One region of the Hominilimicola sp. genome, then DNA from elsewhere that is predicted to be linked to it. Evidence: predicted binding sites of a transcription regulator. Region 1 holds the regulator's gene; the other holds the start of a gene.
The links. Region 1 encodes NrdR, which represses ribonucleotide reductase genes. Its sites were predicted from a motif close to CACNANATNTNGTG; they were not measured.

Region 1 (13,225 bases):
ATTTCTGCCGCGCATGTCGTCAGAAATGATTTTTAATGAGGTTAGCACCTCAAACTCCAAAGAATAAAGTAGACAAAACCATAATGGTTTTGTCTATAATCTCAAATGACGACCGAGCAGTCGTCACTTTTTTAATTTGATGAATATTTGTTTATTTAGTGCGAAAATTCCGCATTTATATTTGAATTTCATACTTGTATTTTTAAAAACAAGTTTTCGGTACATCAAACGAAATTGTTTATAAAGCTCTTTGATTTTATCGTTTTCTCCTAAAATGCCGTAACCTTTAATGATACTGTACATTGCCATAGAAAGAGCCTTTTCGGCGAGGGTGTATTCTTTTTTGTTAAAGAAAAATTGACAACGGTCAAGTATACCTTCGGCGGCGTTTAGGTTTTCGGTTTTAAACTGCGTGTGCATAATACTGCCCTCACGCTGAAGATAAAAATAAAGCGGTTTTTTTGAAACTGCGATTTTACTGCATTGACTTATGATTTGATGTACGGCAAATTCGTCCTCATGCAACGTATTAAGCGGAAAACGAACATTATTCCAAAGATGACTTTTATATAACTTTGCCCACAAGGTGACGTAATAAATTCTTGTGTCGGTGTAAAAATAATTCCAAAATGTATCGGTTGATATAATTCCGTCTGTGACAGTTACGTTTTCCTGCGGAGAGAGATTGCCGTTTTCGTCTACACTGGTGTAACCGCACATTGCTATATTGGTATCACCGATATTTTCTGAAAGAAACTCAATCATATTCGGTGCGATATAATCATCGGAATCGACAAACGTTATATAATCGCCGTGCGTATTGTCAAGACCGATGTTTCGTGCGGAAGACACACCTCCGTTAGGCTGGTGGATTACCGTAATTCTGTTGTCTTTTTCGGCAAGACTGTCGCATATTTGCGGTGAATTATCCGTTGAGCCGTCATCAATAAGTATTATTTCGAGATTTTTATATGTTTGGTTAAGTATGCTCATAACGCATTTTTCGATATATTTTTCAGTGTTGTATACAGGCACTATAACGCTTATCAATTTCATATTTTCCACCTACCTTTTATAATTAAGATTATAACTGATTATAATAATTAAGTCAACAAAATCATAAATATAACACACACAATGAAATACAGAAAGGATATGAATATATTATGTTTCGAGGGTATAATTTAAAACAAAAAGAAGTTGTGAATATAAAGACGGCAGAGCGGCTTGGACGCATCAGTGACGTGGAGATAAGCGAGAGTACGGGGAACATCGAAGCTATAATAGTTCCGCGAAAAGGGTGCTGTTTGGCAAGGCTTTTCGGAGGGGGTGAACTTGTCATTCCGTGGAGCGCTATTGAGGTGGTCGGAGAAGATTTGGTTCTTGTGCGATTTTTTGATATTGATAATGAAAAATTATCTTGAAAAAAATTATCGAATAGTATATAATAATACCATAAATACTATACATAAAGGAGAAACACAAATGAGATGTCCATATTGCGGATTTGCCGAAAGTAAGGTCATTGATTCAAGACCTACCGAAGAAAGCAATTCCATCAGAAGAAGACGTGAGTGCTTAAAATGTCAAAAGCGTTTCACTACATACGAAAAGCTTGAGGCAATTTCGCTTGCGGTTATAAAGAAAGATCAGTCACGTCAGCAGTATGACAGAGGAAAAGTGTTAAAAGGGATAATTACGGCTTGCGAAAAACGTCCTATATCTCTATCGCAAATGGAACAGATTGCGGACGATATTGAAAGCGAATTGTATCAGTCAATGACGCGTGAAATCGAAAGCACCGCTATCGGTGAAAAGGTTATGGAAAAGCTTAAAAAACTTGATGAAGTTGCTTATGTACGTTTTGCGTCTGTGTACAAAAGTTTTGATGACATAGATACGTTTATGGCAGAATTGCAGGGACTTATCGATGATAAAAAAGATTGATTTGCATACGCATTCAACTGCGTCCGACGGTACGTTTACTCCGTCGGAGGTTGCGCATAAAGCACATAAAACAGGACTCAGTGCCGTCGCACTTACAGACCACGATACGATAAACGGACTTGCCGAGTTCAAACGTGCTTGCGGTGAATACGGAATTGAGGGTATATCCGGCGTTGAAATAAGTGCAAAGTACGAAAAAGAAATGCACATAGTCGGCTTGTTTATTGATGAAAACGATACGGAACTTGCCGAAAAACTTGACGAACTAAAAAATGCAAGAGAAGTGCGTAACAAAAAAGTACTTGAACTTGTGAACGGGCAAGGTATGGAAATATCGGTTGACGATATACTGTCGCAAAAAGATGGTGCAACGCTTTTGAATACAGGCAGAGCACATATTGCCCATGCTATGGTGAAGAAGGGATATGTTGCGTCAGTAGACGAGGCATTCAAAAAGTATCTAGGCAAGGGTATGAGCTGTTATGTTCCGCGAAAAACGTATTCGCCTAAAGAAAGTATTGAAATGATTAAAAATGCAGGCGGTTTGGCGATTTTGGCACACCCTGTTTATATTACGGAAGATTACGACAAATTGTATTCACTTTTGAAACAATTAAAGGAATACGGACTTGACGGTACGGAATGTTTATATAACTGCTATTCCGAAGAATTTTCAAAAATGTGTTTTGATATATGCGATAAATTAGGACTTGTAAAGTCCGGCGGAAGTGATTTTCACGGCGGTAATAAGCCTGATGTGGAGCTTGGAAAAGTTTCGGGTGGTTATGTGCCTTATGAATTTTTGCTGAATATGAAAGAACAAAGGGGTCTAATGTAATAGACCTCTTTATTTGTAAGAAAGGACTTGATAAAATGGAACGAACTATTGCGGCAATCTCCACTCCGCAGGGTAACGGCGGTATAGCTGTTATAAGAATAAGCGGTAATGACGCTGTTAAGGTTGCGGACAAGGTTTTCTTCGGAAGTAAAAAACTTGCCGATTGCGATACACATACCGTTCATTACGGTTTTATAAAAAACGAAAAGGGCGAAAAGGTTGACGAAGTGCTTGCAACGGTTATGCTTGCACCGAAAACTTTTACGCGTGAAGATGTTGTGGAAATCAGCACTCACGGAGGAAGTACAGCGTCAAGAGCGGTACTTGATACGATTATAAGAGCAGGCGCGTATATGGCAGAGCCTGGTGAGTTTACGAAACGTGCATTTTTGAACGGACGTATAGATTTGTCACAGGCAGAGGCGGTAATTGATATTATAAATTCAACAAACGAACTTGCACAGCGAAACGCACTTTCACAGCTTGAGGGTTCACTTTCAAAAGAAATCGAAAATGTAAGAAATGAGCTTGTTCACCTTGCCGCACAAATGCAAGTCACGATAGATTATCCGGATGAAGATTTGGAGGATATTACGACTGACGATATAAGAAATGTTGCGCATGACTGCAAAAACAGAGTGAATAAACTTTTATCAACCGCCGACAGCGGTAAAATATTGCGTGACGGTATAAAGACGGTTATAGTAGGCAAACCGAACGTTGGTAAATCGTCACTTTTAAATTCGCTTGCAAGAGAGGAAAGAGCGATTGTTACCGACATTGCGGGAACAACACGTGATGTTATAGAGGAATATATCAACCTTGACGGAATACCTCTTATGCTTATCGATACGGCAGGTATAAGAAATACCGATGATACGGTTGAAAAAATCGGCGTTGAAAAGTCGATTAAATCTATTGAAAAGGCTGACCTTGTTGTCGTTATGATAGACGGCAGCGGATTTTTCGGTGATGAGGACGTGGAAGTTCTGCACGCGACCAAAAACAAAAAACGAATTGTTCTTATCAACAAAACCGACCTGGGTCAAAGCAGATATGTTGAGGCGGTTAAGGCAAAGGCAAACGGCAGTGTTGTTATTGAAGTGAGTGCGAAAACGGGTATGGGACTTGATATTCTTGCCGATGAAATCCGCAAGGTTTATAATTTCGGCGAGCTCGCAAGAGAGGACAGTGCCGTTATAACAAATATGCGTCACAAGACGGCGCTTATAAAAGCAGGCGAAGCACTCGGACGGGTTGTTGAGGCTATTGATATGAATATGCCGTCCGATATTGCATCGATTGATATTAATATCGCCATTGACGCACTTGGCGAAATTACGGGCGAAACTGTGTCGGACGATATTGTTACGGCGATATTCCACAGCTTTTGCGTGGGTAAATAGTCGAGTGAAATTGTTAGAAAATTCACAAGCCAAAATAAAACAATTTTTTAAGATATTTACTTGAAAAAGACGAAAAAAAGGTATATAATAAAAAGAGGTAAAAAATTATAAAGAGAAAAAGGAGTTTTGTGTAATGAGTACATTCATAGAACAATTAAAGGAAAGAGCCAAAAAGGACATCAAAACTATCGTTCTTGCAGAGGGCGAAGAAATCAGAACTTTGAAGGCTGCTGAAATGGTAAAAAAAGAGGGCTATGCAAAGATTATTCTTGTAGGTAACCCTGACAAAATAAAGGCAATGGCTGCCGCTGAAAACCTTGATATTGACGGTATCAAAATTGTTGACAGCGAAAACAGTGAAAAGAACGAAGAATACGCAAACGTATTCTATGAATTGAGAAAGAAAAAGGGCATTACACCTGAACAGGCTGCCGAAACAATCAAAGATCCGTCATATTATGCGGTAATGATGGTTAAACAAGGCGATGCTGACGGTATGGTATCGGGTGCTATTCACTCATCAGCCGACACAATTCGTCCGTCACTTCAAATTCTAAAGACTGCACCGGGTACAAAGCTTGTATCTGCATTCTTTATTATGAATGTTCCTAATTGCGAATACGGTCACAACGGTACATTTATTTTCGGTGACTGTGGTCTTAACCAAGATCCGACTGCTGACGAAGTAAGTGAAATCGCTATTTCATCAGCTGCATCATACAAACAGCTTATCCAAGACGAACCGAGAGTTGCAATGCTTTCATATTCTACATACGGCAGTGCAAAGAGTGCCCTTGTTGACAAAATGCAAGAGGCTACAAAGCTTGCAAAGGAAAAGGCTCCTGAATTAAAGCTTGACGGTGAACTTCAGCTTGACGCCGCTATCGTTGACAACGTTGCTAAGTCGAAAGCTCCTTCATCAGACGTTGCAGGCAGTGCGAATGTACTTATTTTCCCTAACCTTGACGCAGGTAACATCGGTTACAAACTTACTCAAAGACTTGCTAAGGCCGAAGCTTACGGACCTATTCTTCAAGGTATCGCAAAGCCTGTAAACGACCTTTCAAGAGGCTGCAGTGCAGAGGACATTGCAGGTGTTGTAGCAATTACAGCTATACAGGCTCAAAATAATTAATCAAAAAATGAAAGGAATTTTAATATGAAAATATTAGTTATAAATGCAGGTAGTTCATCATTGAAGTACCAGCTTATAGATATGGACAACGAACAAGTTATGGCAAAGGGACTTTGTGAAAGAATCGGTATTGAAGGTTCAAATCTTCAACACACAAATGTTGCAAAGGACGAAAAGACTAAGATTGAAAAGCCGATGAAGGATCACGGTGACGCAATTCAGATGGTTATTGACGCACTTGTTGATGAAAAAATCGGTGTTATCAAGTCAATGGACGAAATCGGTGCAGTCGGTCACAGAGTTGTACACGGCGGTGAAGAATTTGCAGGTTCATGCGTAATTACAGAAGCAGTTATGAAAGCACTTGAAAAGTGTACACCGCTTGCTCCTCTACATAACCCACCGAACATTATCGGTATCAAGGCTTGCCAAAAGATTATGCCTAACACTCCTATGGTTGGCGTATTTGATACAGCATTCCACCAGACAATGCCTCCAAAGGCATATATGTATGCTTTGCCATATGAATACTACAAAAACTACGGTATCAGAAAGTATGGTTTCCACGGTACAAGCCACAAGTATGTTTCACAAAAGGCTGCTGAATTTTTAGGCAAGCCGGCAGAAGACCTTAAGATTGTTACTTGCCACCTTGGCAACGGCTCATCAATTACAGCTGTTGACGGCGGTAAGTGTGTAGATACATCAATGGGATTCACTCCTCTTGACGGTGTGCCAATGGGTACAAGAACAGGTTCAATGGACCCTGCTGTCGTTACATATCTTATCAACCAAAAAGGTATGTCAGCTAAAGACGTTGACGCTCTTATGAACAAGGAAAGCGGAGTTTCGGGTGTTTCGGGCGTATCATCTGACTTCAGAGATTTGTCTGCTGCCGCTAAAGAAGGAAATGACAGAGCACAGCTTGCTCTTGATATGTTCTCATACCAAGTTAAGAAAGACATCGGTGCTTATGCTGCCGCTATGGGCGGTGTTGACGCAGTTGTATTCACTGCCGGCGTAGGTGAAAATGATGCGGCTACAAGATCGGCAGTTGTTGAGGGTCTTGACTTTATGGGTATTAAGATTAACGAGGAAAAGAACGCTGTAAGAGGTACAGTTGATATTTCAGCTGACGACGCAACGGTTAAAACTCTTGTTATCCCTACAAACGAAGAACTTATGATTGCTATTGACACTAAGAGATTGGTTGAAGGCAAGTAATTAAATATTCATACGGAGCATATCCAAACTGTATGCTCCGTTTTTTTGTGTAAATAATTTGTCGAATTTTGTAGACAAATTATAGTAAAATAGTGTATAATAAGCCGTAGAATGAAGTAATGGCGGTGAAATAATGGACACAAACAATCACAAAGGTCACAGAAAAAGAATGCGTGAGGATTTTGAAAAAGGCGGTTTCAAAACGTGGCAGAAACATAAGGTTTTGGAGTATCTTCTCTACAACGTAATTCCGGTGGCGGATACGAATGATATAGCACATAATTTGATTAAAGAGTGCGGTGGATTTGTGAATGTGTTCCACACTTCTAAAAAACGTCTTATGAGCATAGACGGTGTAGGTGAAAAAACCGCCGATTACATATGTTCTCTCGGTGAATTTATACAGTATTACAATACGGAAAAATATAATACGGACGTGTTTGTTTTAAACAGTGAAACGAGTGAAAATTATTTGTGCAACCTGTTTGACGGCAAAAGCCGCGAATGTTGCTATATGATTTGCCTTGATCCGAAAAACAGAATTATTAATCAGGAAATGCTTTTCGAGGGCAGTTTTGAAAGCGTTGAACTTGACGTTGCGAAGGTGCTTAGAAGTGCGGTTAAAAGTGACGCGTCACAGGTCGTGTTTACGCACAATCACCCAAGCGGAATTTTAAAACCGTCAAATGCCGATTTGGTTACGACACAGGCTTTGGAGCATACGCTTTTTTTCGCCGGTATAAAAATGCTTGACCATATAATCGTGGCAGACGGCAAATGTATGAGTATTCTGCCGTATTTAAAAGGCAGCGGAATGAATGCGAAGATTAACAGAGAGATAAAGAAAAATAACAGACGATAAAAATGTTAGTGTTAATTTACACAAAAGAACTTTGATTAAAAAGGTCATATTTGGCGTTTGAAAACATTGACTTTATCACAGTGATATGGTAATATATTTTATTATAGATATTACTATAACAAAATACATATTATAATGAAAGAAAAATAAGGGAGGCATAAGAATGGCAAAGGTTGCAATAATGGGCTACGGTACTGTTGGAAGTGGTGTATACGACATAATTAAGACCAACAGTGACAAGCTCAGCCGCAGTGCGAATGGTGAAAGTGTGGATATAAAGTACATTCTTGACATTCGCGATTTTGACGACCATCCCGAAAAAGAACTTTTTACAAAAGAATTCAATGACATACTTAACGATGACGAAGTAAGCGTTGTTGCGGAAGTTATGGGAGGACTTCACCCTGCATATGAATTTACAAAAAGTCTTCTTGAAGCGGGAAAGAGCGTTGTAACGTCTAACAAGGAGCTTGTTGCCACATACGGGACAGAGCTTTTGGAGATTGCCCGAGGGAAAAATGTAAACTACTTCTTTGAGGCAAGTGTAGGCGGCGGTATTCCGATTATAAGACCTATGCATCAATGTCTAACAGCTAACAATATATTGAAGATTGCCGGTATTTTAAACGGTACAACAAACTATATTCTTGACCAGATGATAAGAAAGGGCAAGACTTTTGAAACAGCCCTAAAAGACGCACAAAATAACGGTTTCGCAGAGAGAAATCCTGCCGCCGATATTGAAGGTCACGACGCTTGCAGAAAGATTGCGATTTTGGCGTCACTTGCGTCGGGCAAAATGATTGATTACAATGATATTGATACAGATGGTATAACAAACATCACTCTTGACGATGTTAAATATGCCGCTGCTATGGATTCAGTTATAAAACTTATCGGATATGCACAGTTTGACGAAAACGGCAAGGTTTACTCAATCGTATCACCTATGGTGATAAAAAACAGCAGTCCTCTTGCCGGTGTTGACGGTGTATTCAATGCCATTATGGTTACAGGCGATTGCGTAGGCGATGTAATGTTCTACGGTAAGGGTGCAGGTAAACTTCCTACTGCAAGTGCTGTTGTTGCCGACGTTGTTGACGCGGTTAAGCACAGCGACAGAAGTAAGAAGATTTTCTGGGAAAAGCCGACTGAAAATATTATGGCTGATATTGATTCGAAGAAGTTTGAATACTTCGTAAGAACAACTGATTCTGCAGAAAATGTTCAGAAAATATTCGGAAAGTGCGAATTTGTCGATAATATTATAGACAATGAGTCAGCATTTGTGACTTCACCGCTTACTAAATCTGAGGTTGAAGAAAAACTTGCTAAGCTGTCTGATGTTGTGGCAAACATTCGTGTAATGGATTAATGATTAAATTAAGAGTGCCTGCAACCAGTGCAAATATGGGTGCAGGTTTTGATACTCTCGGTGTGGCTGTTGGTTTGTATAACCGAATGATGATTGAGGAAATTCCCGAGGGACTTGAAGTAATCAACAAAAATACTCAAAGCTTTATCCCACAGGATACAAGCAATTTGATTTACCGCGCAATGGCAGAACTTTTCGACTATGTAGGTTATGAGCAAAAGGGTTACAGAATAACTCAAGACAGTCAGATACCTATGACGCGAGGTTTGGGCAGCAGCAGTGCGTGTATTATAGGCGGAATGTTGGCGGCAAATATTATTTCCGGCAGACAGCTTTCGTATCAGGAAATAATTCACCTTGCGGCAAAGATGGAGGGTCATCCAGACAATGTAGGACCGGCACTTTTCGGCGGTTTCTGCGTGTCGCTTATGGATGATGACAAGACTATAATCAAAAGCACAAAGCTGAAAAGTCATATTAAGTTCGCGGTTATAATTCCGGATTTCTTTGTTGCAACGAAGAAATCAAGAGGAGTTCTTCCGTCAAAGATTGATTTTAAAGACGCAGTCTTTAATGTCGGTCATGCGTCAATGTTTCAGGCGGCTATGCTTACGTGCGATATGAAAGCACTTGAAATCGGCGTTAAGGATAAACTTCATCAACAGTATCGTAAAAGTTACGTTGACGGTATGGAAGATATATTTGAAAAAACATATCACTTGGGTTCGCACGCAACATATTTGAGCGGCTCCGGACCTACAATACTATCAATACTTGACGGCAACTATGATGGATTTAAAGCTGGTATGGAAGAATATTTTAAGACTAACGGTCTTGAATGGAAATGTATGATACTGCCGATTGACAATGTCGGTGCGGTAGTTTCTGAGATATGAATATAAAAAAGGAAGGATAAACAAAAATGGGACTTATTGTTCAAAAGTATGGCGGTACTTCCGTTAAAGACGCTGAAAGAGTAATGAACGTCGCAAGACGTATTACAGACGCGTATAAAGCAGGTAACAATGTGGTTGTTGCAGTTTCGGCACAGGGTGATACAACCGATGACCTTATCGAAAAGGCTAAGGAAATCAACCCGAATGCCTCAAAGCGTGAAATGGATATGTTGCTTTCAACAGGTGAGCAAATTTCAATTTCTTTGCTTGCAATGGCGATAGAAAAAATCGGTTGTCCGGTTATTTCTCTTACAGGCTGGCAGGCAGGCGTTAAGACTGACGCTAAATACGGTGCTGCAAGAATCAGCACAATAGATACAGAAAGATTACAAGCTGAGCTTGATAAGAAGAACATTGTAATCGTTGCAGGTTTCCAAGGTATAAACAAGTATGACGATATAACAACTTTGGGACGCGGCGGAAGTGATACATCAGCCGTTGCGTTGGCTGCCGCACTTCACGCAGATGTCTGCGAAATATACACAGACGTTGACGGCGTATATACGGCAGATCCGAGATTTGTAAAGAATGCGTATAAGCTTGATGATATTTCATATGATGAAATGCTTGAGCTTGCGTCACTTGGTGCAAACGTACTTCACAACAGAAGTGTTGAAATGGCAAAGAAGTACGGGGTTAAGCTTTCAGTCAGATCAAGTCTGAATAACAATGAAGGCACATATGTTAAGGAGGTAGAACAAGTGGAAAAGATGCTCGTTAGAGGTGTAACAAGAGATAATGATGTTGCGAGAATTGCTCTTTGCGGTGTAGAGGATACTCCGGGAAAGGCTTTCTCAGTATTCCGTATGCTTGCTAAGCACGGAATAAGCGTTGACTTAATCATTCAGTCAATCGGTAACGGTGAAAAGAAAGACATTAGCTTTACTGTTACGGAAGAAGATTTACAGCCTGTACTTGACCTTCTTGAAGAAAATAAGGCAATCGTTAAGGCTGACGAAGTTAAATGGACAAAGGACGTTTCAAAGGTTTCTATTGTCGGTGCGGGAATGGTTAATAACTCAGGCGTTGCCGCTACAATGTTTGAGGCTCTTTACGATGCACACATCAACATCAATATGATTGCTACATCGGAAATCAAGATTTCTGTTCTTGTTGACAGAAAAGATGCTGAAGCGGCTGTTGTTGCAATTCACGATAAATTTTTGTTGAAATAATTAAAAATAAATAGAAAATAAACCACAAGGGCGTGGCGACTGACGGATTTTATATGTCTTTTAGTTACACGAACTTGTGGTTTCGTGCTATAATATAGAGTAAATATAGAGGAGAAAGTTCAGTGAATGATAAAATTATAGGAAGAAATCCTGTTTTGGAGGCAATTCGTTCAGGTCGCAGCGTGGATAAAATCCTTGTTAAAAAGGGTAAGTACGAGGGCTCTATTGTTCCGATTATCAAGAAAGCAAAGGACGCAGGAATTATAATTCAAGAGGTCGAGAGAGCTAAGCTTGACCAAATCGCAGAGGGTGAAAACCATCAGGGCGTTATTGCATATGTGAGTGCATACGACTATGTGAGCGTGAAGGATATTCTTGATAAAGCTCGTGAAAAAAATGAGCCGCCTTTCGTTATTATTTGTGATAAAATAACCGATCCGCATAATTTGGGTGCAATATTGAGAACTGCAAATTGTGTCGGTGCACACGGTGTTATTATTCCGAAAAGAAATTCAGTGGGTCTTAACAGTGTTGTCGCGAAAACTTCGGCTGGTGCGGTTGAATATACACCTGTTGCAAAGGTTACAAATATCGCTAACACGATTGACAGCCTGAAAGATGAAGGCTTGTGGATTGCGGCGGCTGATATGGACGGTCAGGAAATGTATGATATTGACCTTAAAGGCTCGCTTGGTCTTGTTATAGGCAGTGAGGGCGAGGGTATCAGCAGACTTGTAAGAGAAAAATGCGATTTCATAGCAAGCATACCTATGGCAGGCGAAATTAATTCACTTAATGCGTCGGTTGCGGCAGGTGTTTTGATGTATGAGGCATTAAGACAAAGAAGAAAGTAAAAGCACTTATTAACCGTAGGTTTTATTGTATTTTTGAACAAAAAACAGCCTTGAAAAACGGCTTATTTGTCGCAAATATCAAGACAAAAAACGGCTTGTGAAAAAATAAACAAATTGCAATAAAATTCGGGTTATTAAACTGTTACAGTGGACAAACTTTTAAAAAACCACTTACTTTTTTAAAACGAAAGTGCTATAATTCAATTAAAGATAAACAATGAAAACATGAAAGATTGGAGATAAATAAATGAAAGCAGTAGTTACCGTAATCGGCAAGGACCAAAAGGGCATAATTGCTAAAATCAGTAATATATTATTTGAAAACGAAGTAAATATTCTTGATATTTCTCAAACAATAATGCAGGATATGTTCACAATGATAATGCTTGTGAATTTTGAAAATGAGAGTGTTACAGTAAAGCAAATCAGTGAAAAATTTGAACAGGCCGAAAAGGATATGGGACTTTCAATCCATGTGCAGAGAGAAGAAATCTTCACATCAATGCACAGAATATAAGGGAGGTACAAATAAATGATTAATCCCTTTGAAGTAATAGAAACTATAAAAATGGTTGACGAGGAAAACCTTGATATAAGAACTATAACAATGGGTATTTCTCTAAAAAGCTGTGCCGGTCCTGACGTTGATACAGTTTGCGAAAAAGTGTATGAAAAAATCACAACTTACGCAAAAGATCTTGTAAAAACCGGTGAGGACATTGAGGCTCAATTCGGTATTCCGATTATCAACAAGAGAATTTCGGTAACTCCGATAGCTACTTTGGTGGATGCATTGGAAGAACCGACTGTTGAAAAATGTGTTAAAATCGCAAAAACTCTTGATAAAGCCGCTAAAAAGACAGGCGTAAACTTTATAGGCGGTTATACGGCACTTGTGCATAAAGATTATACGAACGGTGAGAGAATACTTATTGAGTCAATTCCTGAAGCACTTGCCGCAACAGATCTTGTATGTTCAAGCGTTAATGTGGGTTCGACAAGAGCCGGTATCAATATGGACGCTGTTAAACAGATGGGTCAGATTGTTAAGAGAGCGGCTGAACTTACAGCCGATACGCAAGGATTTGCGTGTGCAAAGCTTGTTGTATTCTGCAACGCGGTTGAGGATAATCCGTTTATGGCGGGCGCGTTCCTTGGCGAAGGCGAGGGTGAATGTGTTATAAATGTCGGCGTAAGCGGTCCGGGTGTTGTTAAATGTGCACTTGAAAAGGTTAAAGGCGAGGACTTCGGTGTTGTTGCCGAAACTATTAAAAAGACTGCATTTAAGATTACAAGAATGGGACAGCTTGTTGCACAAGAAGCGTCAAAACGTCTTAATGTACCTTTCGGTATCGTAGACTTGTCACTTGCTCCGACACCTGCCGTTGGCGACAGTGTGGCTTATATTTTGGAGGAAATGGGACTTGAAATGTGTGGTACTCACGGTACAACA
Region 2 (13,264 bases), on a different contig from region 1:
TAAAAAAAATGACGGTTACTGGGGCGATTGCCACGATAAAGACCAACGTTTTGTTGAAATGGCTGCATTTGCATACGGTTTGATTTTTGCACCGGAAAAGGTATGGGAGCCGCTTAAATCCACTGCGAAAAACAACTTTGAAAAATGGCTTTATTCTATAAATGACAAGGAAGTTTGCGACAGCAACTGGACATTTTTCAGAGTGCTTGTCAACGTTGCTTTGAAAAAGGTCGGCAGAAAATACAGTCAAGAACAGTTGGACAAAGATATTGCAAGGATAGATGAATTTTATCTTGGCAACGGCTGGTACATAGACGGACTGCATGGACAAAAGGATTATTACATTGGTTTTGCATTCCATTTTTACGGATTGATTTATGCCGTTGCAATGGAGGACGACGACAAGGAGCGTTCCGATATATACAAGGAACGTGCAACAGAATTTGCAAAAACGTTCATATATTGGTTTGACGAGGACGGCGAAGCACTTCCTTACGGTCGTTCACTCACATATCGTTTTGCACAAGCGGCGTTTTGGGGTGCTTGTATTTTGGCGGATATAAGACCGTTTTCGCTTGGTGTTATGAAAGGCATATTAATAAGAAACATTGAAAATTGGCTTTCAAAAAATATATTCGATACAAGCGGAATTTTATCTGTCGGATACGATTATTCAAATCTTCTTATGGCAGAGCATTATAATGCACACGGCTCACCTTATTGGGGACTTAAAGCATATATATTCCTTATGCTGCCTGACGACCATGAATTTTGGTCTTGCGATATTGAAGAAATGCCTAAACTTGACGAACTTGAACTTATAAAAGAGGCAGATATGCTTGTATCAAGACGAAACGGCAAGAGTGTTGCATATCCGGCAGGAACAATTACCGATTTTGCGTGCGGTCAGATTGTGCCGAAATATTTGAAATTTGCATACAGCGCTCATTTTGGATTTAATGTTATGAGAAGTAATGTAAGCATTGATGAGGCGGCTTGCGACAGTATGCTTACGTTTGTTGTTGACGGCGCGGTATTGGTACGCAGACATTTGAAGTCATACAATGTTGAAAATGACAGAGTTGTAATAGAATGGTCACCGTTTAATGGGATTGACGTTAAAACCGTTATAACTCCGACATCGTTCGGTCATACGAGAAATCACGAAATTAATTCGGAATATGATTGTGTTGCGTATGACGCAGGTTTTGCGGTTGCGTCAAGAGATAAGGACAACATTAAAACAAAGGATTTGTTTATTGCGCAAGCGAGGAATGATTTTCAATTCTGTGAAGTCCTTACGGAAACCGGCGGTGAGAGCTGTATAATCGAATCATCACCGAACACAAATATCAGATATTCAAAAACGGTTATACCGGCAATGAAATATGAAATCCATAAGGGCAAAAACGAAATAAAAACACTTATAAGAGATCACTTGGAGGGATAATATGATACCGAACGATCCTGCTATATTGCTTAGCTTTGTCAACACAAAACTTCGTGATTTTTATTCAAATCTTGACGATATGTGTGACGATATGGAGCTTGAAAGAAAAACTATTGAGGATAAACTGTCACTGATTGGGTACAAATACAGTGAAGAAAGAAATCAGTTTATATAAAGGAGCAGAAATGACGGAAACAGAGATAAAAAGTATGATAGACAAAGAACTGTATGAGAGTATTTTAAACGCTTTTACATGGGAAAAGGTCAGAGAACAGACGAATTATTATTATACCGATAAAGCGGGTATACTTAGAGAAAAACGTATAATGGTAAGAATAAGAGTTGTAGGTGAAGTGGCGAAAATACAGGTGAAACTTCACAAAAACGAAAACAGTCCTTTGCAGATTTGCGAAGAAAATGAATTTGAAACGGAAGAAGTACCTGATATTATAAATGCCGAACTTGCAAAAGAGATAACAGGCGAGGATGTGGGCGAGCTTTATAAAATGGGCTGTGCCGTAACGATAAGAAACAGCCTTGTGCATAACGGATCGGAATTGTGCCTTGATAAAACGACATATTTCGATAAAACGGATTATGAAGTTGAGGTCGAATATGAAGAAAAAATCAGTGCGGATTTACTTATGAAACTTACTTCTCTCGGAGTGAGATTTAACGAAAAATGCGTCGGAAAGTTTTCACGCTTTCTTGCAGAGTATAAAAATCAGGAGTGATACAGATGGATTATAAACGTGTAAAAAGCGGTCGTGAAAAAGGGCTTGTATGGCTGGCATTGATTTTGACTGCTGTAATATTGGTTCAATGCGTTATGAATATAGTGCTTATTGTTTCAAACCGTCAGACAAAAGCTATGTTTGATGAGGCTTTGCAGGGACAGCTCACTATGCAGGAGGAAATCAATTCTTTGAAAGGCATTGATAACGGTAATACGGAAAATACAGATAATGCGGAAAATTCAGAAAATACAGCTGATTTTGAAAACAGTGCAGAAGAAAACGGAAATCAATAAATGTGGGGTAAAAATTTATGAGAGCAGTGTCACTGACAAACAGAGGCGGTCGTAAAAACAATGAAGATTATGTAGGTTACGCAAATTCGGATAAGTTGTGGTGCTTTGTCGTGTGCGATGGATTGGGCGGACAGAGCTTCGGCGAGGTTGCGTCGGAGATTGTGTGTGAAACGGTTTGTAAATCGTTTAAAAAAGCACCTGAACTTTCGGGTAAGGCGTTATACAGATATATCGAAAAGGCGGCGTCTGTTTTGGGTGAGGAACGAGAGAGTACAAAATCGAATATGTCGAGTACGATTGTTGCATTGGTAACTGACGGTGAAAAAGCCGTGTGGGCACATTCCGGCGACAGCCGTCTTTACTACATATCAAAAAAGAGAATTTCGCAGATTACGGACGACCATTCTATCGCATTCAGAGATTTTAAAGAGGGGATAATTACATTTGATGAAATACGTACAAGCCCTAATCAAAATAAATTGTTGTCATCGATAAGTGACATTGATGATTTGAATTTTGATGTGTCGGAAGTGATTGACTTGAAAAAAGGTGACGCTTTTGTACTTTGTACAGATGGTTTTTGGGAATATGTTTATGAAGATGATATAGAAAAATCATTCGCAAAAACTAAATCACCGAAAGAATGGCTTGAAAAAATGCTCGAAAGCCTGCACGAAAACGAAAAAGAAAACAATGATAATTACAGTGCAATAGCTGTGGAAGTGTAATATACGGAGGAAACTGCTATGAAACATAAAGTGAAAGTAACAGTGTTGGATAAAAAATTATATCCCGAATTACAGCAGAAATACTGTGCAGATCCGAATTCGGGAGTCTGTCCGTGCTACAATGTCGGTGATGAATTTGTTTTTTATCGCGACGGTGACAGAGACGACTTTTGGCATCTCGGACTGAATACGTTGGTGAAAACTAACGGTAATGCCGATACTGTGGCTGGTGGTCCGAAATTGCCGTTCTGTTCTGAAGCGTGGGACGCTATTTCACGTTATATTTATACCGGATTGCAAGGCGGCTCTGTAATGGCTGGTTGGATGAAAGATGAAAATGTGATGATTACCTGTTGTTCGGATGGTACAAGACCTGTTATTTTTAAGATTGAACGAATTGATTATGAATAAATACAATTAAAAACACCTCTTGAATTTCAAGAGGTGTTTTGTGTCATTTAATCATATTAGTTCTTCGGAACTGTTTCCCAGTCCTTTAAAAATCTTTCGATACCCTTGTCTGTAAGTGGGTGGTGAAGCATTTGAGCAATTACCTTATAAGGAACTGTTGCGATGTCACAACCTGCTCTTGCGGCGTCGATAACGTGGATAGGATTTCTGATACTTGCGGCGATAATTTCTGTTGGGATTTCGTGAATTTTGAAAATATCAGCGATTTCTTCAATAAGAATCATACCGTTTGTACCGATGTCGTCAAGTCTGCCAAGGAACGGACTTACATATGTAGCGCCTGCTCTTGCGGCAAGAAGTGCCTGTGCGGATGAGAAGATAAGAGTTACGTTAGTCTTGATACCAAGAGCTGTAAGTTTTTTAACAGCCTTTAGACCTTCTGCACACATAGGAATTTTTATAACAATGTTCTTGTTGATAGCTGCAAGAGGTTTAGCCTCTTCAACCATTTTATCAGCCTCAAGGGAAATAACTTCGGCACTGATAGGACCGTCTACAATAGTTGTGATTTCCTTAACAACTTCAACAAAATCTCTGCCCTCTTTTGCGATAAGAGACGGATTTGTTGTAACACCGCAGATGACGCCCATATCATTTGCCTGTCTGATTTCATCTACATTGGCAGTATCTACAAATAATTTCATTTGAACTTCCTCCTAAATTTATTTCTGTATATTATTATATAAAAAAATGGGTGTATAGTCAATAGATATGCTTGAAAAAAAGCAATAAATGTTGTATAATCAGAATGTAGATAAATATAAAATTTTGGAGGTGGATATAATGGCTAAGTTTTCATATCAGCCTAAGGGTGTCTGTTCTGACAGATAGATTTTGAGGTAGAAGACGGAGTTGTCAGAAATGTACACTTCACAAGAGGTTGTAACGGTAATACGCAAGGTATAAGCGCTCTTGTTGAGGGTATGAATATTGACGATGTTATTTCGAGATTAAAGGGTACAAACTGTAACGGACGCGGTACGTCTTGTCCTGACCAGCTTGCAATAGCATTGGAACAAAGTAAAAATATGTAATAAAAATCATTGAACCTTCATATACTGTATATAAGTCAGTGTATGGAGGTTTTTTGTTTTGCAGATAGTTACATTAAAGAAGAACACGCTTATAAGACACTTTATATTTTTATTAATACTTGCAATCGGCTTTGGTACTGTGGTTATATCGCAGAATACACATACGGAAACAGCAGAGGTAAAGCTGTATTACGTTGACGCACAAATGCTCAGATTGATTCCAGTAAAAACTCAAATACCGCAGATGAGTACGCAGAAAATGGCACAAAGAGTAGTGGACGAGCTTGTTGAGGGATATGACGACAATCCGAAAATAAGGCGAATTATTCCGAACGTCAAACACGGTATAAAGGTGAAAGTGCTTGATAGGATTGCGTATGTGGATATAAAGCAGGAATTGGCGGACAAGCACCCCGACGGTCGTGATTTGGAACTGCTTACGGTGTATTCAATCGTCAATTCACTTACAGGACTTGACGGGATTGTGAACGTAAGGTTTACAATAGACGGCAAGCGGCAAAAAGATTTTAAGGGCTACATTGATATGAGGGAAACTTTTATTCCGGATTATTTTATATAAATACAATATATTGATAAGCAAGCATAAAAATTGTGCTTGCTTTTTTATATTGTATTCAATTTGTAAAATAAAATGTATTGCATTTATAATCCAACTGTGCTATAATATACTACAAGATATAGATATACAAAAATATCAAGGACACAAAATATAGTGGTTACATAGTATTTGAGATTTGCATAAAACACGCATAAAGACGTGCTTTCTGCATATTTTTTTTGAGCGATAATACTGTATATAGTGTTTTATACAGAGAAGGGGTTATTAAAGTGAAAGTACAAAAGCGTGACGGCAGAATTGTTGAATACAATGCTGACAAGATAACAGCCGCCATTAAAAAAGCGAATGTTGAGGTGGACAATTCGCAAAAAGTCAGTGACGCCTTGATAGAAGAGGCGATAGGAAACGTTGAAAAAACAGACAAGGAAGTAATTCCCGTTGAAACGATACAAGATATAATCGAAAAAACGCTTGTTGCACACAACAAGTATGTACTTGCGAAAAAGTATATGATATACAGATACCAACGCAGTCTTTTGAGAAAGTCGAATACAACAGATGAATCAATCCTAAAGCTAATCAGAAACGAAAACAAGGAGCTTGCGGAGGAAAATTCAAATAAGAATACTGTTCACGCGTCTACACAGCGTGACTATATAGCAGGTGAAGTGTCGCGTGACCTTACAAGACGTATGCTGTTGCCGGAGCATATCACAATGGCACATCAAAACGGCATACTTCATTTTCATGACGCGGATTATTTTATACAGCCGATTTTTAACTGCTGTCTTATAAATATCAAGGATATGCTTGACAACGGTACTGTTATGAACGGTAAAATGATTGAATCGCCTAAGAGCTTTCAGGTTGCCTGTACCGTCACAACGCAGATTATTGCGGCGGTTGCAAGTAATCAGTATGGCGGACAGTCCGTAAATGTGGCACATTTGGGAAAATATTTAAGAAAGAGCCGCGACAAGTTTATGGCTGAAACACAGGAAAAATTCAAGGATACGTTAAGCCGGGAAGATATTGAGAAAATAGTTGAAATGCGTGTCGATGATGAATTAAGATCGGGTGTACAGACTATTCAATATCAGATTAATACGCTTATGACAACGAACGGACAGTCGCCGTTTGTGACTTTGTTCCTATATATTGACGAAAATAACGAATACGTTGACGAAAACGTAAGAATTATCGAAGAAATTCTTCGTCAAAGACTTGACGGTATTAAGAATGAACAGGGTGTATATGTTACACCTGCATTCCCAAAACTTATATATGTGCTTGATGAAAACAACTGTCTAAAGGGCGGTAAATACGATTACGTTACGAAACTTGCGGTTAAATGTTCCGCTAAAAGAATGTATCCCGACTATATTTCAGCAAAGAAAATGCGTGAAAATTATGAGGGTAACGTGTTCAGTTGTATGGGCTGCCGCTCGTTCCTTTCACCTTGGAAAGACGAAAACGGTGAGTACAAGTGGGAGGGAAGATTTAATCAAGGTGTTGTAAGTATAAATCTTCCGCAAATCGGACTTGTGGCTAAGGGCGATGAAGAAAAGTTTTGGAAACTGTTTGACGAACGTTTGAAGCTTTGCTATGAGGCGCTTATGTGCCGTCATAAAGCATTGGAGGGGGTTGTGTCTGACGTAAGCCCTATTCACTGGCAATACGGTGCTATAGCACGTTTGAAAAAAGGTGAAACGATTGATAAATACTTGCACAATGGGTATTCTACGTTGTCGCTCGGATATATCGGTCTTTATGAACTTACTTATCTTATGACCGGCGAAAGCCAAACAAGCGGTAAGGGTAAAGAATTTGCACTTAAAGTAATGTATCATATGCGTGATGCGGCGGAAAAGTGGAAAGAGGAAACAGGATTGGGTTTCAGTCTTTACGGCACACCTGCGGAAACGTTATGCTATCGTTTTGCTAAAATTGATTATGAGAAATTCGGACCGATCAAGAATGTTACCGATAAGGGTTATTATACAAATTCTTACCACGTTGACGTCAGAGAGAAAATCAATGCTTTTGATAAATTCGATATTGAAAGCGAATTCCAAAATATTTCGCTCGGCGGTGCGATTTCTTATGTGGAAATACCGAATATGCAGAATAACCTGCCTGCACTTGAAACGCTTGTAAAGTATATTTATGATAACATTCAGTACGGCGAATTTAATACAAAATCGGACTATTGCCAAGACTGCGGCTTTGACGGTGAGATTATGATTAATGACAATATGGAATGGGAATGTCCGCAATGTCATAATAAAGACCACAGTAAATTGAATGTTACAAGACGTACTTGCGGTTATCTCGGTGAAAATTTTTGGAATACGGGAAAGACGAAAGAGATTAAGAGCAGAGTTTTGCATTTGTAATAAGGGAAAATAACGTGAAAAATCACGTTATTTGATTTAATTGTCCGTGCGATTTTCGCCTATGGCGAACGCACATGGACATAATTTCCACTTAACGCCTTGTCAGCCCACAAGCAAGAGCAGTTAAGGTTTTTAATTACTATTTGTGGGCAGAAATGCTGTGGAAATTAATTATGTATTATGGGAATATAAAGAAAACTGACATTGCAAACGGAACAGGCGTGAGAGTATCGCTTTTTGTCAGCGGTTGCAGATGTCACTGTAAGGACTGTTTTAACAGTGAAACGTGGGATTTTTGTTATGGCAATGAGTTCACGGACGATACAATGAACGAAATTATAACCGCAATGGATAAGGAGTATATAAAAGGTTTCAGCCTGCTCGGCGGTGAGCCTTTTGAAAAGGAAAATCGCGTGGCGGTACAATATATTTTAAAAACAATAAAGGAACATTTTCCGAATAAAACGGTATGGTGTTACAGTGGTTTTACTTTTGAAGAACTTGTCGGAGAATGTGAAGATATTTTAAAGTATATTGACGTGCTTGTTGACGGTGCGTTTGTGGCGGAAAAGAAAAATTTGAAATTGAAATTCAGAGGGTCTGAAAATCAAAGAATTATAAATGTAAAGAAATCACTTGAAGATAAAACAGTGACGGAACTTACAGAAGGGGAATACGATGAATACTAAACAATTTGTTAGAGTGGCAATGCTTACGGCGTTGGCGTGCGTGCTTACTATCGTGCCGAAAGTGCCGATAGGCGGCGGATATGTGCATTTCGGCGACTGCATAATTTATGTGGCTGCAATGATACTCGGACCTATACCGGGTGCGATTGTCGGAGCGATAGGACATAGCTTGGCAGATTTTATTTCGGGTTATCCGATATTCTGTATACCGACATTTATTATTAAGGGTATTATGGGATTTGCAATCGGTAAAATCGTTTATAGACACGTTGATATAAAGCATTTTATAATCGGCGGTATTGTTGCACTTGTGATTGTTACAGGCGGTTACTTTGTTGCGGAAATTCCGCTTATGGGATATGAAACCGCACTTGTATCGCTTATTTCATCACCGATACAGTGGTGTATGAGTATGGTTGCATCGGCGATTATTGTACCGATATTGATTAAGAACAGAAAAAGAATAGGATTTTAGCAAAAAAAGAACTGCGATTATTCGCAGTTCTTTTTGTTTATTGAATTATAATTGCTGTACCCGATTGTGCAGGGGCAGGGGTTACGTTTTGGGTATTTTGTGCTTGTACAGGTTCGTCTGTTGCCGATTGTGTATTGCCGTCTTGTGCGTTTGATGTGTCGGCTGTTGTATTTGTTGGATTTGTTGTGCTTGCTGTATTTGTTGTATCGGTTGAAGTAGTTGCTGTGGCTGTTTCACCGCTTTCAGGGGCGATTGTTGTCACAGCGGCTTGATAATTAATATCGTCAAGTCTGTGGAATGTATATCCCTCTGAAATCAAATATTCTATAATCATTGGCAAAGCGTCAGCCGTAGTTTGTTTAGCGGCGGCATCGTGCATAAGAATGACAACATTTTGACCTTCCGGCATATTTGACTTTAGGTAATCCAAAAGACCTTGTGCATCTTTCTTTTTACCCTCTGCGTCACCGTTTAGCGCGTTCCAGTCACAATAATAATAACCGTTTTCTTTCAATACTGCTTTACATTCTTGTTTTACAGGTGAAAAACTGTCGGCACTTGATTTGTAGCTGCCACCCGGAAAACGTACAAGCTTCATTGTTTGAGTTCCTCCGGTTACTGCGTCAATTTTTTGGAAACAAGTATTTACTTCGTTAATAAATGTGTCTGTTGACGCATATAATTTCTCATAGTTATGTCCGTCCGAGTGATTGGCTATAAGATGTCCTTCTTCATATACACGTCTTGCCATATCAAAGTTTGAGTCGATAAGCGAACCGACTTCAAAGAATGTGGCTTTAATATTGTACTTTCTCAAAGTATCAAGAATTTGCGGAGTTATATTTTCTGTAGGACCGTCATCAAATGTAAGATAACAACGCTTTTCCTGTACTGAATCTTTAACGATTTGAAGCAGGTCGTTTTCTTCCGTTGCGGGAGGAATATTTAGTGTACTTGTTTGTACCGGCTCTACGGTCGGAACGACATTTTCTGGATTTTCTGTTGTTTCGATTGATACATTATTTGTATTTTGCTGTTCGTTGTTACCTTTTTTCATCGAAACGGCAACTGCGACAACAATAATGATTGCTATAAGAACTATAAAAATAATAGCCGCACGGATACGTTTTTTTCTAAGACGTTCACGTCTGCGGCGTTCACGACGTCTCATTTCAAATTCGGTTGCATTAGACATAATTAAAATCCCCCTAAAAAGCTGATATATCATTATTATATACCAATTTACAATAAAATTCAACAATATTATCAACATTATTATTAAAGAATAAAAATAAATAAAGAAAGGGTATGATAAACAATGAAAAAAGTGATTTTGGTAATTTTTTGCACGGCAATTTTGATGAGCGGTTGTTCATCTAATACCGCCGATACGGTCAGCAATGACGTACAACAGGTGAACGTGTCATATGACCAAATGAATAATGAGGGGATTGGTTGGGGATTTGTACGCAAGAAAGGTGCACCGCCCGAAATACCTAATTCACAAAAGGAAGTGCTTAGAAAATACGATTGCTATTATATAGATGAAAATGCACCGAAAACACTATATCTGACGTTTGACGAGGGTTACGAAAATGGCTACACGTCAAAGATTTTGGACGTTTTGGAGCAGACTTCAACGCCTGCGGCATTCTTTGTGACAGGTCCGTATCTTGAAAATCAGCAGGAATTGGTGCAGAGAATGATTGATGGCGGTCACATTGTAGGAAACCATACCGTAAATCACCCGAATTTACCGAAACAGAGCGTTGAAACAGAGCAAAAAGAACTTTCCGATTTGAATAAAATGTGTGAGGAAATGTACGGCGTGAGTATGAAATATATGCGCCCGCCGGAGGGGGAATACAGTGAACGGGTGCTTGCGGTTGCAAAGGATATGGGATACAGGACAATTCTGTGGAGCTTTGCGTACAAGGATTGGGACATAAATATGCAGCAGGGGGCGGACTATGCGTTTAATCAAGTTACGCCGTATCTGCATGACGGTGCTGTTTTACTTCTTCACGCAGTGTCCTCCGACAATGCAAATGCTTTGGAAGATATAATAAATTACGCAAAAAATGAGGGATATACGTTTAAAAGCCTTGATGAATTGCAATAATTAAGAAAAAAACATAAAAACTCTTAAAAAACACTTTATTAATTCATCATTTTGGTGTATAATTAAATTATTATAATGTATTTTAGAGAGGAAATTGATAAAATGAGAGAGGCAAGTTTTGATTTTGGTAAGAAACCGCCTGTTGACGGTTACACAAAAGTGACTGAAAAATCTGTTTACACAAAGGAAAAAGGTTTTGGACTTTCGGAAGCCGCAGAGGCTGACGAAAGAAAAATCGGTGAAAAGGAATTAAACAGAGATTTTCTTTTTATGGGCGGAAAGTCATTTATCGTTGATATTGAAAACGGCGAATATATTGTACGCGTTTCTACGGGCGACTATGTTGACGAAGGCGATGTTATGACATTCTACAACGTCAACGGTGAAAAATACGGCGTATGGGTAAGTGACGGTACTGTTGTGGAAAGAGTGTTCCCTGTTACAGTTACTGACGGTAAGATTGAATTTGCATTTGAAATGGGTAAGCATACTTGCCTTAACAGCATTGATATTGCACAAAAGCAAGACATTGAAGTTAAGAATGTTAAAAGTGCCGTTATCGCAAAACGTGATACGGCTTCGGTTAAATTGACTTGGGATAAAGCCGACGGCGTTATCGGTTACAGAGTGTCACGCAGAAATCCGAAGAATAACGAAATTGATAAGGTTCAGGAAGTTATTACAGAGGAATTTGTTGACGGTGACGTTACAATATGCGATAAATTTGAATACAGCGTGTGTGCATTGTATGCACATAAGTTCTGTTCGGATAAGTCTGTTACGATTGATGTTGAAGTCGTTGACGGCAAGAGCGTTGCAGGCGAGATAACAGAGCTTGACGCAAAGGAAACTCCTAATTCCGTAACACTTGTATGGAACGGATTTAAGGAGGCGGTTTGGTACAACATTTACCAAAAAGCACCTTACGGTATTTACAAGTACATAGGAAAAACAGAAGAAACACATTTCATTGATGATAAAGTAATAACAAATGTACCTTTCGTATATGCGGTTGAGGCTGTTACGACAAGCGGTATATCAAAACGCAGTGAGGTAACAATAGATATGGAGGCTAAGCCGAAGAAACGCAAAATGGAAACGTTGGGCAGAGGTGCCGTTGCAATGATGACAGAAAACGGCGTATTCCTTAGCTGGCGTCTTAATGCGTATGAATACGAACAGGACATTAACTTTATAATTTTAAGAAACGGTGAAAAGATTACAGACGTAATCACCGATTCTACAAACTATCTTGACAAAGACGGTAAACCGGAAGACGTTTACACAATCAAAGCCGTAAAGGGTAATAAGGCTGAGAAAAAGGGTGCGGAAGTTAAAGTTGTAAATGCACCTTATATATCAATTCCTCTTGACAAGCCTGAAAACTTTGTTGACCCTGACGGCAATTCATATCCTTATACCGCAAATGACGCGTCTGTTGCAGACCTTGACGGTGACGGCGAATACGAAATCATTCTTCGTTGGGACGCAAACGGTAAGGATAACTCACACAAGGGTATAACAGGTGAATGTTTGCTTGACGCATACAAGCTTGACGGTACAAAGCTATGGAGAATTAATCTCGGACGTAATATCCGTTCAGGTTCACACTATACACAATTTATGGTGTATGACTTTAATAATGACGGTAAGGCAGAACTTGTTTGCAAAACAGCAGACGCAACCGTTGACGGCAAGGGTAACGTAATCGGTGACAAGGACGCGGATTACAGAAATAAGGACGGTTTCATTCTTGAAGGTCCTGAATATTTGACATTGTTCAACGGTGAAACAGGCGAAATTATGGATACTGTCGATTATGACCCGCCGAGAGGCAACGTTCGTGAATGGGGCGACTCTTGGGGTAACAGAGTTGACCGTTTCCTTGCCTGCGTAGCATATCTTGACGGTGAAAATCCAAGCGTTGTAATGTGCAGAGGTTACTATGACCACGGTTGTCCGACAGTGCTTGTTGCATATGACGTAATTGACAATAAACTTGTTAAGCGTTGGAAGTTCCTTGCTAACAAGGATCAGAATATCGAATACACAAATCAAGGTAATCACAATCTTGGTGTCGGTGATATTGACGGCGACGGACTTGACGAAATCGTTTACGGCGCAATGGCTGTTGACCATGACGGTAAGGGTATTTACTCAACAGGCCTTGAACACGGCGACTGTATGAACCTTGGTAACTTCACAAAGAAAACACCTAACCTTGACTTCTTCCAAATTCACGAACACGACAGTGCCGAATACGGTTTTGAAGTGCGTGACCCTGCAACA

Region 2: nrdD (anaerobic ribonucleoside-triphosphate reductase) is a predicted target of NrdR. The motif match lies at 5,436-5,449, and genes of this name have one in related genera.

The regions. Positions count from the first base shown of each region.
Region 1 covers NZ_JBKVWU010000049.1:2,010-15,234, reverse strand. The annotation lists gene ACLTU0_RS06835 (glycosyltransferase family 2 protein) at 124-1,056, opposite strand; gene ACLTU0_RS06830 (YlmC/YmxH family sporulation protein) at 1,167-1,424, shown strand; gene nrdR (transcriptional regulator NrdR) at 1,486-1,947, shown strand; gene ACLTU0_RS06820 (PHP domain-containing protein) at 1,931-2,785, shown strand; gene mnmE (tRNA uridine-5-carboxymethylaminomethyl(34) synthesis GTPase MnmE) at 2,821-4,191, shown strand; gene pta (phosphate acetyltransferase) at 4,325-5,326, shown strand; gene ACLTU0_RS06805 (acetate/propionate family kinase) at 5,351-6,550, shown strand; gene ACLTU0_RS06800 (JAB domain-containing protein) at 6,684-7,412, shown strand; gene ACLTU0_RS06795 (homoserine dehydrogenase) at 7,576-8,787, shown strand; gene thrB (homoserine kinase) at 8,787-9,683, shown strand; gene ACLTU0_RS06785 (aspartate kinase) at 9,710-10,918, shown strand; gene rlmB (23S rRNA (guanosine(2251)-2'-O)-methyltransferase RlmB) at 11,041-11,772, shown strand; gene ACLTU0_RS06775 (ACT domain-containing protein) at 12,020-12,289, shown strand; gene ACLTU0_RS06770 (PFL family protein) at 12,305-13,225, shown strand, end outside.
Region 2 covers NZ_JBKVWU010000047.1:328-13,591, forward strand. The annotation lists partial or broken gene ACLTU0_RS06615 (DUF2264 domain-containing protein) at 1-1,450, shown strand, start outside; gene ACLTU0_RS06620 (DUF4250 domain-containing protein) at 1,452-1,625, shown strand; gene ACLTU0_RS06625 (CYTH domain-containing protein) at 1,636-2,184, shown strand; gene ACLTU0_RS06630 (hypothetical protein) at 2,190-2,480, shown strand; gene ACLTU0_RS06635 (PP2C family protein-serine/threonine phosphatase) at 2,498-3,208, shown strand; gene ACLTU0_RS06640 (TIGR04076 family protein) at 3,227-3,619, shown strand; gene fsa (fructose-6-phosphate aldolase) at 3,676-4,323, opposite strand; partial or broken gene ACLTU0_RS06650 (TIGR03905 family TSCPD domain-containing protein) at 4,463-4,713, shown strand; gene ACLTU0_RS06655 (GerMN domain-containing protein) at 4,772-5,293, shown strand; gene nrdD (anaerobic ribonucleoside-triphosphate reductase) at 5,563-7,689, shown strand; gene nrdG (anaerobic ribonucleoside-triphosphate reductase activating protein) at 7,863-8,378, shown strand; gene ACLTU0_RS06670 (ECF transporter S component) at 8,368-8,853, shown strand; gene ACLTU0_RS06675 (polysaccharide deacetylase family protein) at 8,891-10,048, opposite strand; gene ACLTU0_RS06680 (polysaccharide deacetylase family protein) at 10,172-10,975, shown strand; gene ACLTU0_RS06685 (rhamnogalacturonan lyase) at 11,078-13,264, shown strand, end outside.